One region of the Brochothrix sp. genome, then DNA from elsewhere that is predicted to be linked to it. Evidence: riboswitches for the same ligand, from Rfam matches in the RefSeq annotation. Region 1 holds a riboswitch; the other holds the start of a gene.
The links. Region 1 has a riboswitch for S-adenosylmethionine ahead of metE (5-methyltetrahydropteroyltriglutamate--homocysteine S-methyltransferase). Riboswitches for the same ligand answer to the same signal wherever they lie in the genome.
Positions count from the first base shown of each region.

Region 2: linked by a shared signal. The riboswitch ahead of IKV95_RS08440 (MetQ/NlpA family ABC transporter substrate-binding protein) and the one ahead of metE (5-methyltetrahydropteroyltriglutamate--homocysteine S-methyltransferase) in region 1 are both predicted to bind S-adenosylmethionine.

Region 1 is NZ_JAFYUW010000042.1:377-11,836, reverse strand. It holds gene IKV95_RS02795 (bifunctional homocysteine S-methyltransferase/methylenetetrahydrofolate reductase) at 1-1,836, opposite strand, end outside; gene IKV95_RS02790 (trans-sulfuration enzyme family protein) at 1,849-2,994, opposite strand; gene IKV95_RS02785 (aminotransferase class I/II-fold pyridoxal phosphate-dependent enzyme) at 2,991-4,094, opposite strand; gene metE (5-methyltetrahydropteroyltriglutamate--homocysteine S-methyltransferase) at 4,115-6,400, opposite strand; SAM riboswitch class I at 6,530-6,639, opposite strand; gene IKV95_RS02775 (PTS sugar transporter subunit IIC) at 6,893-7,954, shown strand; gene IKV95_RS02770 (class I SAM-dependent rRNA methyltransferase) at 8,058-9,236, shown strand; gene trhA (PAQR family membrane homeostasis protein TrhA) at 9,263-9,919, shown strand; gene IKV95_RS02760 (M20/M25/M40 family metallo-hydrolase) at 10,046-11,314, opposite strand.
Region 2 is NZ_JAFYUW010000123.1:1,787-7,196, forward strand. It holds gene tenA (thiaminase II) at 1-356, shown strand, start outside; gene IKV95_RS08430 (methionine ABC transporter permease) at 409-1,071, opposite strand; gene IKV95_RS08435 (methionine ABC transporter ATP-binding protein) at 1,064-2,086, opposite strand; gene IKV95_RS08440 (MetQ/NlpA family ABC transporter substrate-binding protein) at 2,114-2,929, opposite strand; SAM riboswitch class I at 3,012-3,123, opposite strand; gene IKV95_RS08445 (DUF2653 family protein) at 3,327-4,181, shown strand; gene IKV95_RS08450 (chromate transporter) at 4,318-4,878, shown strand; gene IKV95_RS08455 (chromate transporter) at 4,875-5,410, shown strand, end outside.

The DNA of each region.
Region 1 (11,460 bases):
ATAATGCAACAATTCCAGACTTATTTCATAGCGTTGGAAGGGTGTGATAATATAAATGCCATTAAATCTTTCTAAAATAGCATCAATAATTTCTTTTGAAATTTCCAAACCAACTTCTAAACTACGATTATCAACATCAGCTTGTTTCATACGGTCTCTGACCTCATCCGACAAGCGAATACCTGGGACTTCGTTATGAAGAAATTCTGCATTACGACTAGATAGAAGTGGCATAACGCCAATGAAAAAGGGTGTTGTAATGTTGTGTTCATTTAGCATATCGGCTAATTGATGGACTGTTTCAACATCATAAACAGGTTGAGTAATGAAATAATCTGCGCCATAATCAATTTTACGTTGGATGATTTTATAAGCTTGTTGTAATTTTTTTATATTAGGATTAAAAGCCGCCGCCACATTAAAATTGCCTTTTTCACCCAACGATTTACCAGAATAGGATAAACCATCATTATAGCGCTTGATAAGTTGTACCAATTCAACACTACGTAAATCAAAGACAGACGAAGCACCGGGGAAATCCCCAACTTTTGTAGGGTCACCTGTAATTGCTAATAAATCATGGATGCCAAGTTTATGCAGCCCCATAACGTGAGCATGTAATCCAACTAAGTTATGATCACGGGTAGTAATGTGTATTAAAGGACTGTGGTTGTATCGTTCTTTAATTAAAGCCGCTAATGCTAAATTGCTAATACGTGGGGAAGCTAACGAATTATCCGAAATAGTAACAGCATCAGTTCCTTGATTATAAAGAGCTTGTACGCCTTTAAAAAAAGTCTCAGTATTAAGGGTACGCGGAGGATCAAGTTCGACTAAAACAGTTGTTTCTGTCAGGACTTTATCAACCAAACGTTTTCCTCTGAATTTTTTTGGTTTGGTAAAAACGACTTCATCAGGCAATGGAATGACTACTTTTGTATCAACTGGTGTTGTAGACTCAAGGCCTTTACGCAGGTTAGCAATGTGAGCAGGTGTAGTGCCACAACAGCCACCAATTAAATGGGCACCTTGTAAGCGAAAGCGTTCGGCATATTTTTTGAAATAGCTCGGCTCAGTTTGGTAAATGATTTCACCATCTTCGACAGTGGGTAAACTAGCATTCGGATAAACTGCGAGTGAGGCATTAGTGAGTAAAGGAACACCTTCTAAAGCTTTAATCATATGATAAGGACCTAATTGACAGTTAACACCAACAACGTCAGCTCCTAAATCAGCCAATTCTTGTAGGGCAATATCAAGACGAGTCCCATCCTGTAAAATCCCGACCTCATGAATAGATACATTAGCGATGATGGGAATATCAGTCACTTCACGTGCGATTTTTAATACCGTTTTTAACTCTTCAAGATCATAGTATGTTTCAAGTAATAACCCATCTACACCTTCAAGTAATAAAAGATAAAGTTGTTCCCTGAAAACTTTTTGAATATCATCGAGTGATGTTGAACGTAAGTGGACAGGTACATATTCGGCATTAATGCCCCCGATATTTCCAAGTAAGAAACCACGCCCGTGTATTTTAATGGCTTCTTTAGCGAGGCGAACGCCTGCTTGATTAATTGCTACAATGTCTTTTTCCAGACCATAACGAGCTAACTTTAAAGTATTTGCGCCATAGGTATTTGTTTGAATAACATCAGCTCCAGCTCGCAAGTATGCTAAATGATAGTCACGAATTTGGTCAGGCTGTGATAAGTTGAGAGCATCAATAGAGGGGCCATGACCATGTGTGTGATCATGTTGTTTTAATAAAGTACCGATTGCACCATCAGCAATTAAAACATTATTTTTTAGTGAATCGCGTAAATTTGTCATGGTTTAAGCTCCTTAAAGATAGGATAAGGCATTATCTAGATCAGCAATTAAGTCTTCAACGTTTTCGAGGCCGACTGATAAACGTAATAAGCCGTCAGTAATACCGCGTTCTTCACGATCTGTAGTGGACATCGCTGCATGTGACATCGTTCTTGGATAAGAGAGAATGCTTTCCACACCACCCAGGCTGACTGAAAATACAGGGAGTCGCAAGTGGCGATGGAGTATCTTCACTTGTTCCTCTCCGCCAATATCAAATGAGACGATTGCACCGCCATTTTTCGATTGCGTTAAATGAATGTGAGAGAGCGGGTGTGTTGCTAGGCCCGGATAATACACATGAGTTACTTTTTTATGAGAGATGAGATAATTTGCTATTTTTTCAGCAGAAGCGGTTTCAACATCAAGACGTGCACCCAGTGTTTTGATACCTCTTAATAAGAGCCAAGAATCGGCAGGACTTAACACTGCACCAAATGAATTTTGGACATTATAAACTTGTTCGCCAAGTTTTGCTTCATTAGTAACAACTAATCCAGCTAATAAATCGCTATGCCCGCCTAAAAACTTAGTTGCGCTATGTACAACTAAATCAGCGCCCAATAATAAGGGTTGTTGTAAATAGGGTGTCATAAAAGTATTATCAACAAAAACCTTCACTTTATGTTGATGCGCTAATTCTGCTGCTGCAGAGATATCAGTCACTGAAAGTGTTGGATTTGAAGGCGTTTCGAGATAGAGAACTTTTGTATGTGGTGTAAAAGCGGCAACAACAGCATCCAAGTCTTGAGGATCAACAAAAGTAGCAGTGATCCCGTAACGTGGTAAATGTTGTGTTACAAAACGGAACGTTCCACCATAAACATCTTGAGCAATGACAAGATGGTCACCATGAGATAGCGTTAATAAAGCTGCTGAAATAGCCGCCATACCTGATGAAAAAGCAAAGCCACGAGTGCCGTGTTCAAGTTCAGCGATTGCAGTCTCTAATAATTCGCGTGTAGGGTTACCAGAACGGCTGTAATCAAATTTGCCAAATTCAGAAACACTTGTTTGATGATAGGTACTTGTATGGTGAACCGGAGCGACGATAGCACCTGTAGTTGGATCAATTTGTGTTGTTGCTTGAATTAATTGTGTTTGGATTGAATCTGTCATAACAATTCCTCACTTTCAAGTGCTTGCTTTAAATCAGCAATTAAGTCAGCGCTATCCTCGATACCCACAGATAAGCGTAAAAGATGTTCATCAATCCCACAAATTGCTAAATCTTCAGCAGACATATCCACATGTGTTTGCGTTAATGGATAGGTAATAAGACTTTCCACACTCCCAAGACTTTCTGCAAAACTAAAAACAGTTAAGGATGAAAGCAATGGCCCAACTTTTGAGGCATCTTTAATTGCAAAACTAAGCATGCCCCCTTGGCCAGGATAGTAGACTTGTTCGATGCTAGGGTGAGTACTTAGATAGTTGAATAAAGCCTGAGCATTTTCTTGATGTTTTGCCATTCTTAAAGCTAATGTTTTGAGTCCACGGATGAGTAAAAAACAATCAAAAGGTGCCAGTGTAGCACCTGTTGTATTGAGGTTAGCGCCTAGTGTTTTCGCTAAGGCATCGTCATTACAAATGACAGCCCCCGCTAGGACATCGTTATGCCCGGATAAATATTTAGTTGCGCTATGAACAACGATATCTGCCCCAAGTTGAAGCGGTTGTTGTAATAGTGGTGTATAAAATGTGTTATCGACACAAACTAAGATATCATGTTTATGCGCAATTTTAGCAATCGTTGCGATGTCTAATTCCAACATTAAAGGGTTGGTGGGTGTTTCAATCCAAATTGCTTTCGTTTCAGGAGTAATCAATGCAGATATATCACTGTTCAAATCATCCCAAAAGCTAAAGGTTATACCTTGTTGAGCTGTTAATAAATCAAAATAGCGTAAACTACCACCATAAGAGTGATGTGAAGTGATGATATGATCGCCTGTTTTAAACAATGACATAACGAGTTGAATAGCTGCCATGCCAGAACTAGTAGCGACGGCAAATGAGCCGCCCTCCAGTTTAGCTAAAGCTTCCTCAACAACAGAACGTGTGGGGTTCGCAGTCCTTGTATAATCAAAGCCCGTTGATTCTCCTAATGCAGGATGGGCATATGTTGAAGATAAGTAAATCGGTGTTGTAATTGCACCTGTTTTTTCGTCATTTCTGTTACCAATCTGAGCTAAAAAAGTGTCGATGTGATGTCCCATTGATATCGCCTCCGTGAGTATTAGTTATAGGCTTTTCTAATTTCTTTTGTAACATCGACCATTGTTTTTAACGCATCGATTGTTTCAGATTCATGACGTGTTTTAAGACCACAGTCAGGGTTAATCCAGAATTGTTCAGGTGGAAACACTTGCAATGCACGAGAGATATTTTGTTTGATTTCTTCCGCAGTAGGAACCCGAGGGCTATGAATATCATAAACACCTAACCCGATTTCTTTGTCATAAGTGTGGACTTCAAATGCTTCGATGATATCACCATGACTTCGTGATGTTTCAATTGAAATAACATCTGCATCTAGGGCTGAGATAGTATCAATGATGTCGTCAAATTCGGCGTAACACATATGTGTATGAATCTGTGTTTCGTTTTTAACACCAGCAGTAGTTAATTTAAAAGCATAAACAGAAGCATCTAAATACTTTTTCCATCGTTCTTCTTTCAAAGGTAACCCTTCTCTTAAAGCAGGCTCATCGATTTGGATGATACCAATACCAGCTTTTTCTAATGCGAGTACTTCTTTACGTAATGCTAAACCAATTTGGTTGGCAACTTTATCTACCGTGATGTCATCACGAACAAAAGACCAGTTTAAAATTGTGATAGGAGCTGTTAACATTCCTTTGACTGGTTTCTCAGTTAGGGATTGTGCATAAACGGTTTCTTCAACAGTCATTTCTTTTTCGAAGGCAATGTCACCAAAGATGAGTGGTGGACGCACTGCGCGAGAACCATATGATTGTACCCAACCAAATGTACTTGCTTGGAAGCCGCTTAATTGTTGACCAAAGTATTCAACCATGTCAGTACGTTCAAATTCACCATGAACTAAAACATCTAAATCAAGACCTTCTTGAATATCAATCCAACGTTCAGTTTCTTCTTTAATGAATGAACGGTAGTCAGCTTCTGTGAGATTACCTTTTTTCCAAGCCGCACGTTTTTGACGGACAACAGCTGATTGCGGGAAACTACCAATTGAAGTTGTAGGTAATAGTGGCAAATTAAGTGCTTCATGTTGTAATAAAATTCTTTCAGCGTAAGGAAGCGCACGATTAACTTCTTCACCTTGGATGCTAGTTAATTCAGCTTCAACCGTTTGGTTATTTCTAAAGTCAGCTTTTTGTAACGCTGTGTATTTTTCAAAACTATCATCCAATTCTGTTTGAATAGATGATACACCATCACGAACAGCCTTTGTTAATAGAACAATTTCATGTAATTTTTCATCAGCAAAAGCTAAGCCGTTTACTAATGTTTTTTCGAAGGTGGTTTCATGTGCGACTGTAATTGGTACATGTAATAGTGATGATGAAGGTTGAATAATAAGTCGTTCAGCAGGAACGTTTGCTTGAATTAAAGTCAGTAAGGCTAATTTATCTTTAAGATTAGAACGCCATACATTACGTCCATCAATAATTCCAGCAGCTAATATCTTATCTTCTGGGAAACCAAATTGTAAAAGTGAACGTAAGTTATCACCGTGATCTGCCACAAAATCAATCCCAAAACCGTCTGCTGGTAATTCTAATATCGCTTCGTAATGATCTAAGCGTTCGAAATATGTTTGTAAAATCAATTGAATTGATGGGGCAGCCTCTTTGAAAGCAGCGATAGATTTTTTGTAATAGTTCAATTCTTTTTTATCTGTAAGAAGCACTAAATAAGGCTCGTCTAATTGAACTGTTTGAACACCAGCAGCTTCTAATTCAGCGAAAATCTGTACATAGACAGGAATAAGAGCAGTAAGCAGTGTTTCAAATTGATCTTCTTCATAACCTTTTGCAAGTTTTAAGTATGAAATGGGGCCAAGTATAACGGGTTTAGTTTCTAAACCTAACTCATTTTTTGCTTCGTTATAATAAAATAAGGGGCGATTAAAAGTTAATTGAGGTCTTGCATTGTCTAATTCAGGTACGATGTAATGATAATTTGTATTGAACCATTTAGTCATTTCAGAAGCCACGGCATCTTTGTTACCACGGGCAATTGCAAAGTAAGTTTCTAATGGAACTTCACCATCTGTATATTTGAAACGTTCAGGAACAATTCCCAATGTCACTGAAGTATCTAAAACATGATCATATAGTGAAAAATCTCCCGATGGAATTTTATCAATACCTGCATCCGCCTGTTTTTGTAAACTTGCTAAACGCAATTCTTTAGTTGTTGCAAGTAACTCTTCTTTCGATGAACCATCATTCCAATAGCTTTCTAACGCGCGCTTCCATTCTCTTTTTTCTCCTAAACGTGGGTATCCTAAACTTGAACTTTTGACTGTCATAATGATCAATTCCTCTCCAATTTATAATGATAACCTCACTTCAATTAACAAACCCCGTCCCAAAAGAAAAGCCTCTCTATAAAAAACTATAGAGAGGCGAATCGTAGCTGCAATAAATGATGTGCTCGATTTCTCTCATTTTTCAAGGAAAAAAGATTCCTTGCAGGATTTAGCACCTTTTCATCGAAATGAAAGGTTGCCGGGTGTCATAGGGCCAGTCCCTCAACCACTCGTAATAAGAGTTGTATATGAATTTGTGAATGTTATTGATACTGATATTACACTTGTTATTTTCAGAAGTCAACAAGAATTTAGAATATTCTAAATGTTACCAATATTAAAAATAGATTAGTAATAAGGCAATCATAAAAAAGTGATATCAATGTAAGTGTTTCCAATTGTAAAAAGGTCTATATTACTAATGCAAATAGGAGTATACTAAAAAGCATATTATCGGAATTGTCAGATAATTCATTTAAAGGGAGAGTGTTTTTTATGAAAACAGAAACAATGAAAGAAGAAAATATGCGTTTTATCGATTATGTTTATCGTGTATCGGCGGGAGTAGCTAACGCTGTTTTAGTAATGTTAGGAATTGGTTTATTAATTGAAACGATAGGTGGTTTTCTTAATTGGCCAGCTTTTATTGGTATCGGAACAATCGCTAAGTCACTATTAGCACCAGCATTTGGTGTGGCAATCGCTTATCAACTTAAGGGAAATACATTAGTGGTATTTAGTTCAATGATTGCAGCAACAGTAGGTGGTGCTGCCGTACATTTTGTGGAAGGTGCCAATGCTGCAACAGGTGGAGTAGGTTTGGTCTTCGTCTCAGGGCAACCAATATCAGCAGTTTTAGCAGGGATAATTGCAACGTTAGTGGGTTTATGGTTAACAGGTAAAACGATTTTAGATATGGTATTTATTCCTTTTGTTGCAGTTGTTGTGGGGGGCGTAGCCGGATTAGGTCTAGCAGCAGTAACTACACCACTTTTAGTCGATTTAAGTGGTTTTATGGCACAATCAATTACTGTGTCTCCACTATTTGGTTCAAGTGTTATAGCGTTAGTCTGGAGTATTTTGTTAATGACGCCAGCATCTTCAGCAGCACTGGCAATTGCATTACAATTAGACCCAGTATCATCAGCTGCTGCATTGATAGGTTGTACAGCACAATTTGTTGGATTTACGGTAATGTCTTTCCGACAAAATGATTTAGGTGGTAATCTTGCACAAGGATTAATTACTCCAAAAGTACAATTTCCAAATCTTATCAAACATCCACAACTAGTAGCTGGTCCATTTTTGGCCTCTATTATTTGTGCACCTATAGCGACAACCGTCTTTCATTTTAAGACGAGCTATGAGTTAGCGGGTCTGGGTTTAAACTCATTGATTGCTCCAATAGCTATTTGGGGGAAACAAGGTAATAATGATTTCTTTGTCTATCTATTAATGGGGATTGTACTTCCAGCTATTATTACATTTATTGTTCATCAAGTGATGTTGAAATTGAAGTGGGTTAACCGTAAAGATCTTAAGATGGAGGTCATGTAATAAAGGTGTTTAGTCCTTTTCATTTTTGTTAACTTGCTAGTGTTCTATGTGTATTTAGGGTATGATAGCTATAAGTCAATAAAAAAAAGGACGGAATGCGTTAATGTATGAAATTAAGAAATGGGCAGTGAGTAATATTAACAGTGGAACACCATTGTTAACGAAAGAAATGTTCTATAACAAAGTACCTAAAGAAGAAGGTGCTGTTGTAGAATTAATGGATGAAAAAAAACATTATGTCGCAACTGCGCTTGTAGGTAAGCAAAATAAAGGTATCGGTTGGGTTATATCTAATAAACAGAACCAAGTATTCGATTATGCTTTTATTTTAGGCAAAGTTAGAGCAGCAGTAGATAAAAGAGAAATGTTATTCAAATCTGAAGAAACGACAGCTTTCCGTGTCTTTAATGGTATTAGTGATGGCATTGGTGGTTTAACAATTGATTGGTACGATGGCTTTGCTTTATTTAGTTGGTATAGTGAAGGACTCTTTCTACATTCAGATACAATTTATTCTGCGTTTGAAAAAGTTATTTCATATAAAGGTATCTACGCTAAACGACGTTTTGGTGAAAATGGTCAATTCGTTGATGATGATAATTTTGTCAAAGGTGAGATAGCTCCTGAACCACTAATTATAAAAGAGAGCAATATTAACTTTGCGACGTATTTAAATGATGGTGCTATGACGGGTATTTTCCTTGACCAACGTGATGTACGACGTTATATTATGGAAGAATTATCTGCTGGCAAGCGCGTTCTTAATACGTTCTCATATACTGGTGCTTTCTCTGTTGCAGCTGCAATGGGTGGTGCTATACATACAACAAGTGTTGATGTTGCTAACAGAAGTCGTGCTAAAACAGCTGAACAATTTGAAGTTAATAATCTTAACCCTCAGGATCACACAATCATGGTTGAAGATGTTTTCCACTACTTTAAATACGCAACTCGTAAAGAACTGGAATTTGATTTGGTTATTTTAGATCCGCCAAGTTTCGCAAAAACAAAAAAAGTAACGTTTAGTGCAACTAAAGATTATGGTACTTTGCTAGAACAGGCAATCAATATTACAGCAGTTAATGGGTATGTTGTTGCTTCAACTAATCACAGTGGAATTACGATGTCTGATTTCAACAAAACAATCAAAAATTCGTTTGCCAAACAGGGTCGTAAGTATCATGTAGAAACAACTTTTGAGCAACCAGTGGATTTTGCTTCTATTAAAGGTTATCCAGAAAGTGCTTATTTAAAAGTAGTTATTCTTAAAGTATTATCTTAGAGGAATAGAAAGAGGGTGGGTTGACTATGACGACAACGACACAAACAGCAAAAAAAGTATCATCTTACAATCTGGCAGAAGAAATTGCAAATGCTATTACACATGGTATAGGTTTCTTATTGAGTATTCCAGCATTAGTGTTTTTAATATTAATTGCTGTTTCTAAAGGTGGAGCCATGCATGTTGTAAGTTTTACAATCTATGGTGTTTCACTAATGGTTTTGTACTTTTGTTCAACAATGTTGCATAGCCTACCACCTTCTAAAGTGAGGTATTTCTTTAATATTTTAGATCATGCTGCTATTTACCTCTTGATTGCCGGATCTTATACGCCATATGCGTTAATAAGTCTAGGTGGTGCATTAGGGTGGTCATTATTTGGAGTTATCTGGGGAATGGCTATTTTAGGTATAGTATATAAAATTTTCTTCTTAGAAAAATTTCGTATACTTTCGACAGTTATATATATCATAATGGGTTGGGGTATTGTTTTTGCGATGAAACCACTCTACGAAGCAATAACAGGCGACGGTATTATATTGCTAATTATTGGCGGGCTAGCTTTTACGGTAGGAGCTGTGATTTACAGTTTTCCAAAAATAAAATTTGGTCATGCAATTTGGCATTTATTTGTATTAGCAGGAACGGGTTTTATATACTTTAGCGTATTGTTATACGTGTAACTGAAAAGAATCTATTGAACTGACCACAGAAAGTTAGCAGTAACAGCTAACTTCTGGAGGTCATTTTTTATATGAAAATAAAAAGTAGCGCCTCATTAAAGGTTTGCTACTTTTTTATTTGAACGTTTATAGTCTCTTTTTTAATAGTGGTTGAGTTAAACCGGTAACTCCTAATAATGCTAGAACAGTTATAAAGGCACGTTGTGTACCAAGATGTGAATCGGTCGGATCGAAATGTTCAGTAAGAGAATGCTGATTATAAGCTTTTCCACCACCACCAATCGCAATAGCGGGTATACCTAAGCTTAGGGGAACATTTATATCAGTGCTTGCAGGTTCAGATAGTAAGGGATCAAGACCTAAGGCTCTCGCAACTTCCTCAGCGACTATGACTGGCTCAGAAGAAATTGATTGTTTCCCTGCAGGTCGGTCACCTTTTAGTTCAGCAGAAAAAGTAATAGCTGCATCATTTTTTGAAGATACTGCCCATCTATTGTTTTCATCATCAATCGCAGTTTGGACGCATGCATTAATGTTAAGTTCTATCTTTTTTAATTCATTAGGGTCTGTTGAGCGCATATCTACGTATATCATTGCTTTTTCTGCAATGGCTGTAGGTATTGTACCACCATTAATTACACCAACATTGAATGTTGTTTTCGGGTCTGATGGGGTTACCATGTCGGCAATGTATGTTACAGCTCTAGCTGCAGCATGAACAGCGCTAGGTTTACCGAAGTCGCTGTAGCTATGCCCCCCCATGCCATTAAAAGTATAAATGTAGCGTAAACTGCCGGTTGCTTGATAGATAATTTCGTTAGGCACATCGATATCAATAGAAATAAAGGCGTCAATAGAGTCGTGTTTTTTAAAGAAATGTTTAGCACCTCGTAAATCACCAGGACCTTCTTCACCGACTGTTGCACCAATTATAAGAGAACTCTCCAATTTGATATCAAATTGTGTAAGTGTTTTTGTTAATGCTATTACTACAGCTAAGCCTCTAGCATCATCATAAATGCCAGGGCCATAATACATGCCGTCTTTGAAAGTAACAGTGACATCAGTTTCGTTATCAAAAACACTATCCAAGTGCGCACTTAAAAACAGTGTAGGGGTATCTGCGTTATCTGTTTTATTAAAATAAGCATAAGTGTTCCCTTCGGTGTCGATTGTTAAATCTTCTAATCCACTGTCATTTAAGAGTTTAATGAATAATTCACGACGCTTTTCTTCATTAAAAGGCGGGCTAGCAGTTTCGGCTAATTTTATCTGTGTTGCAATTGTTTGTTCGCTTTCTAAAAAAATCTGATGTAAGGCTTCTTTCACTCTGTCATCAGATAATATTTTTTGGATGTTTTGTTGAAAATCCGATGTTTTCGCTTCATTTTCCATTGTATGACCCCATTTCCTTTTATACTTCTATATTATACAGTAATTTATTTTTTTTGCTAAAAGCATATAATGTATTCATAAATGAGTATATCGTCTGTTATTAAGCGATAAAACCAAGCGGGAAACTTGATGATAGAATGTTTTGT
Region 2 (5,410 bases), on a different contig from region 1:
CATTACCAACAGCATATGGGTATACATCACATTTATATCGTGTGGCGATGGCAGGAAGTTTAGGGCAAACGATTGCTGGACTACTTCCTTGTTATTGGCTTTATGCAGATATTGGGTCTTATTATCGGGACAGTAAACCAGTGAACCCCTTGTATGCTAGTTGGCTGGAAAACTATGGTAGCGAGCTATTTCAGAAAGAGACTCAAGTACAAATTGATTTGTTAAATCGTTTAGCCGAACTAAGTAGTGAAGCGGAAAAGGAAAAAATGCGCGATGCATTTAAACGGGCTAAGGAGTATGAATTGGCATTTTGGGAAATGGCTTATGCCGGAGAACAATGGCCATCAGAAAAGTAAGTGAAAAAAATCGCACAGCTGACGTGTTTTACGTCTACCGTGCGATTTTTTATTAATTTTTTTTCAAACGACGAGCAATTAAGCTGCCGAGAGATTGAATAATTTGTACAATCACAATCAACAAAATTAAGGTGGCATACATCATGTTAGGTTGGAAGCGAAGATAACCGAATTGATAAGCAAGGTCACCTAAACCGCCAGCGCCTACAAAGCCAGCCATAGCAGTTGCGCCAATCAAACCGATAGTAGCAATTGTTAAACCTAAAACAATCGATGAACGGGATTCACGAACCATCACAAACCAAATGATTTTCCAAGTTGAGATACCCATGGATTGATACGCTTCAACAACACCTTTATCGACTTCTAATAACGCAGATTCAATCAAACGTGCAATATAAGGCGCACAATAGACAACTAATGGAACGATAACACCTTGGACGCCAATCGTTGTGCCAGCTACGACCTTTGTAAAAGGGAGTAGAAAGAATAGCAATATGATGAAAGGGATTGATCGAATAACGTTGATAGCAGCATTTGAAATAGCGTATGCGACAGGACTATCCGCGTAACCACCTTTACGTGTTAGTACAAGTAGAATAGCTAAAGGGACGCCGAGAATAATTGAAATCAGTAGTGAAATCACGGTCATCTGAATCGTCGCAGCTAAACCATCGAGTAAAGTGGGACCCCATTCATTAAAAAAATTAGCCATTGATTTCACCTTCTTTCTTCACAATAATTCCTTGACCACTCAGATAATTAATTGCTGCAGTTACTTTGTCTGGTTCGCCCTCTAAATGAACCAGAAGATTGCCAACGGATTCATTTTTAAATTGATCAATTCCACCAGCAATGATATTAGGTACCACTCCAAAAGTAGTTGCTACATGTGCTAATGCTGGTTTAGTTGATGAAATACCAACAAAAGTACAATGGATAAGAACGCCTTCTTCTGGTAAAGTTTGCAAAAATTTAGCAGGCAATTTGTATTTTGCCGAATCTTGAACGAATGTTTTGGTAATAGTTGAACGCGGCTGTGTAAACACATCAACGACAGGCCCTTGTTCTACAATTTGTCCATCTTGCATCACCGCAACACGATCACACAAGCGCTGAATAACACTTAATTCATGCGTGATTAAAAAGATGGTTAGGCCTAGCTCCTGGTTTATTTCTAACAATAAATCAAGGATAGACTCTGTTGTGGTGGGATCAAGTGCACTTGTTGCTTCGTCGCTTAATAAAATTTCTGGTTCATGTGAAAGGGCACGTGCAATCGCTACACGTTGTTTTTGCCCACCAGATAATTGTGCAGGAAAAGCTGACGCTCGATCACTTAAACCAACGATCTCTAAGTATTTCTTAACGCGCTGTTGGATAAGATCTTTTGATAACCCTGCGAGTTTCAATGGAATAGCCACATTATCATATACAGTTGCAGTTGTAAGTAAATTGTAACCTTGAAAAATCATTCCGATTTTTTGACGTGTTTGTTGTAAGTCATTTTTATTTAAATCATTTAGTTTGATACCGTCAACAAAAACTTCACCCTCAGTCGGTGTTTCTAATAGATTGATACAACGTATGAGAGTACTTTTACCAGCGCCACTATAACCAATCACGCCATAAATTTCACCTTTATGAACACTTAAAGAAACGTCATCTAATGCGTTGATTGTTTTTTTGCCAACTTTATAATTTTTTGTAATATTTTTTAATTCAATCATACCTTATGCCTCCAGTAATACAGTCATTTACCAAGTTGGAACAACCGAACCTTTAAATTGTTTTGCGATAAATTCTTTCACATCATCAGATTGATAATACTTTTTAAGTTTTGCGACAATAGCATCATCTTTATTTTCGGTACGAACAACAAAGTAGTTAGGATATGGGTTTTTAACTAATGGCTCGTGGTAAATAGCATTATCTTTAATGTTAAGCCCAGCACCCATTGCAAAGTTTGTATTAATAGCAGCAACAGCTACTTCACCTAATTGAGCTGGAATTTGTGCAGCGTCAAGTTCAACAATTTGCAAATCAAGTTTATTTTCAACAACATCTTTTTTAGTTGTATTTTCGCCAGCGTTTTTATCAAGTTTAATGATGCCAGCTTTTTCAAAAAGTTGTAACGCACGCAATTCATTTGCAGGATCATTAGGAACAGCGATTTTATCACCTTTTTTGAGATCTTTTAAATCTTTAAGTTTATCTGAGTAGATACCAAGTGGAAATGCTACTGTGCTGAAAGCTTCCGTTATTTTAAAATCTTTTGATTTAACTTGGTTTTTTAAAAAGGGTAAAGTTTGGAAACTATTTGCATCTAATTCCCCTTGATCTAAAGCCGTATTGGGTGTGTTGTAATCACTAAATACTTTAAGTTTCACCGTTACGCCATCTTTTTTAGCAACTTTAGCAACTTCTTGCATGATTTGCTCATGGGGTCCACCCGTTACACCGACTGTAATTGTTTTATCATCAAGTGCTTTGCTACTGTTACCACAAGCAGTTAGAGTGAAAACTGCTACTAAAATAAAGATAAAGCCTACTGATTTTTTGATGTTATGCATAATGATTTCCCCCTAGGATATGTTTTGAAAAAAGATAATAAAAAAAACTTCTCTAAAAGAGAAGTTGGCAGTGGACATACTTCTCTCATCTATCACAATCTATGAAGATTGTGTTGGATTTAGCACCTCATCAAATTAAATTGACAGGTTGCCGGGTTTCATAGGGCCAGTCCCTCCACCACTCTGGATAAGAAATTTATTTAGTTTATTAAACTTTGATAAATATGAGTATAGCTATAAAAAGATAATAAGTCAATCTCTTTCGAATATTCAGTCAATAACAATTTAAAAAAAGTTACTAACTGTGTTTTTGATGATAACGGATACATATCTTTTGAGTCAGGTATAAAAAGATGGTAAAATAAAGTCAGACACAAAGAAATAGAGGGGGAAGATTTTGAAGAAATTAATAAGTATTATGATGGCCGTTGTTATTATGATGTCACCGGTAGGGACACAAGCTATTAACTTTGTCACACCTGACCAATATAAAACAACATCCGTTACAACTGTAAGTGCAAAAATGCGTGGTGGTGGATACCGTTCGAGCAATCGTTCATATAACACTAATAGCAATCGTGTGAAGAGTAACACAAACCGAACAAATACAAATCGTGCCGCTACAAATAAAGCTGTTACAGCGAATAAAGCACAAGCTAAAAGTCGTTTTGGTGGATTCCTAGGTGGGATGATGCTCGGAGGTTTAGCAGGAATGCTCTTTGGTGGTATGCTAGCAAATATGGGGGGTTTCGGAAATATCTTGGGAATGATTATTAATGTATTAGCGATTATTATTATTATTCGTTTAGTATTTATGATTATTTCACGTATACGTCAAAATAAAAAAGCGCAAGCAACAGCTGGTGGATACTCAGATAGTCGCCAAATGGATCGTGATCAAGACGTTCAAACTAATTATCAAAATGCTATGGGTGGTGGCGCTGCGACTGCAGAAGCTGAAACTGGTATTGTTTTAGATGAAGATAACATTTCAAACGCGGTAATTGACTTCTTCTCATACGAAAAACAAATTAATATGTATGAAATGCAAGTATCATTAACTTATGATGAGCGTCAAGGCTTTGGTGCTGATGTTCTTAATAAATCGGGCAGTGTTATTCAATCACTTGACCATTTCTCATTAGTTCAAGCTATTCGTTACTGGGCAGAAAAAGAAACTGACTTAAATCCTAATATGGGGATTAAACTTAATTTCTCTGAAGATAAAGGTATTACAGCAACTTTAAGCTAAAATAAAGTAAAAGAAAACGTCTCAAATGGATGTAAATATATCCGTTTGTGGCGTTTTTTGAATTCTTTAGATTCCTTTTATTTTAACAATGACAGTGCTAGAATAGACATACGAACAACTGATAGGAGTGCGATGTATGAAACAAAAAGATACAGAGTATAAAGATTTAATGATGATTATGCTACGAACAGGAATATTAGGTTTTGGAGGAGGACCCTCCGTTATGCCGCTATTTCAACATGAGATAGTAGATAAATATAAATGGATGAGTAGTGCAGACTTTGATAACTCGCTTGCGATTGCTAATGTTCTTCCAGGCCCAATCGCAACAAAAGTGGCAGCTTACTTAGGATATGAACGGAAAAAAACTTTAGGCGCAATATGGGCAGTTTTTTGGCATCTATTACCAAGTACAATTGCAATGATTGCTTTATTATCAGCTGCAACAGTATTGAATGACTCACCAATTGTTCAAGGCGTTATCGCTGCAGTAACCCCAGTGGTTGTGGTGATGTTATTACTGATGGGTTATCGTTTTGCTAAGACGGCATATAATGGTTTGGGTATGATATTAACGCTTATAGCATGTGCAGTTGCAGGGATATTACTGTACTATATTCATCCAGCACTGGTCATTATTCTATTTACTCTATACGGTTCACAACATTACCGCTTGATTGGAGGTAAAAAGAAATGATCGTACTTTGGGAATTATTTAAGTCATTTTTCACAGCAAATATTTTTGGTTATGGTGGTGGTCCCGCATCAATCCCATTAGTGTTTCATGAAGTAGAAAAACATCAGTGGATGAGTCAAAGCGACTTTTCAAATGGAATTGCCTTAGCTAATGCTTTACCAGGTCCAATTGCCACCAAATTAGCAGTATCAGTCGGTTATCCTGTGATGGGAATACTTGGTTCAATTGTTGCGATTATCGCTACAGTATTACCTTCAGCGATTATTTTTATTGTGATCTTTAAAAAACTAGATCAATATAAAAAATCAAAAGTAATGTTAGGTATTATGTTAATGGTACAGCCTGTTGTTGCAATGTTAATGTTCAGTGTGACCTATACGATGGGTAAAACATCAATCGTACAACTAGGCTGGATTCAATTTGTGATTCTTGCAATCATCAGTTATATTGCGTTAGAAAAAATGAAATACCATCCAGCCTTAGTTATTTTAGGTGCCTTTGTATATGGTGGACTTATATTACCACTGTTATA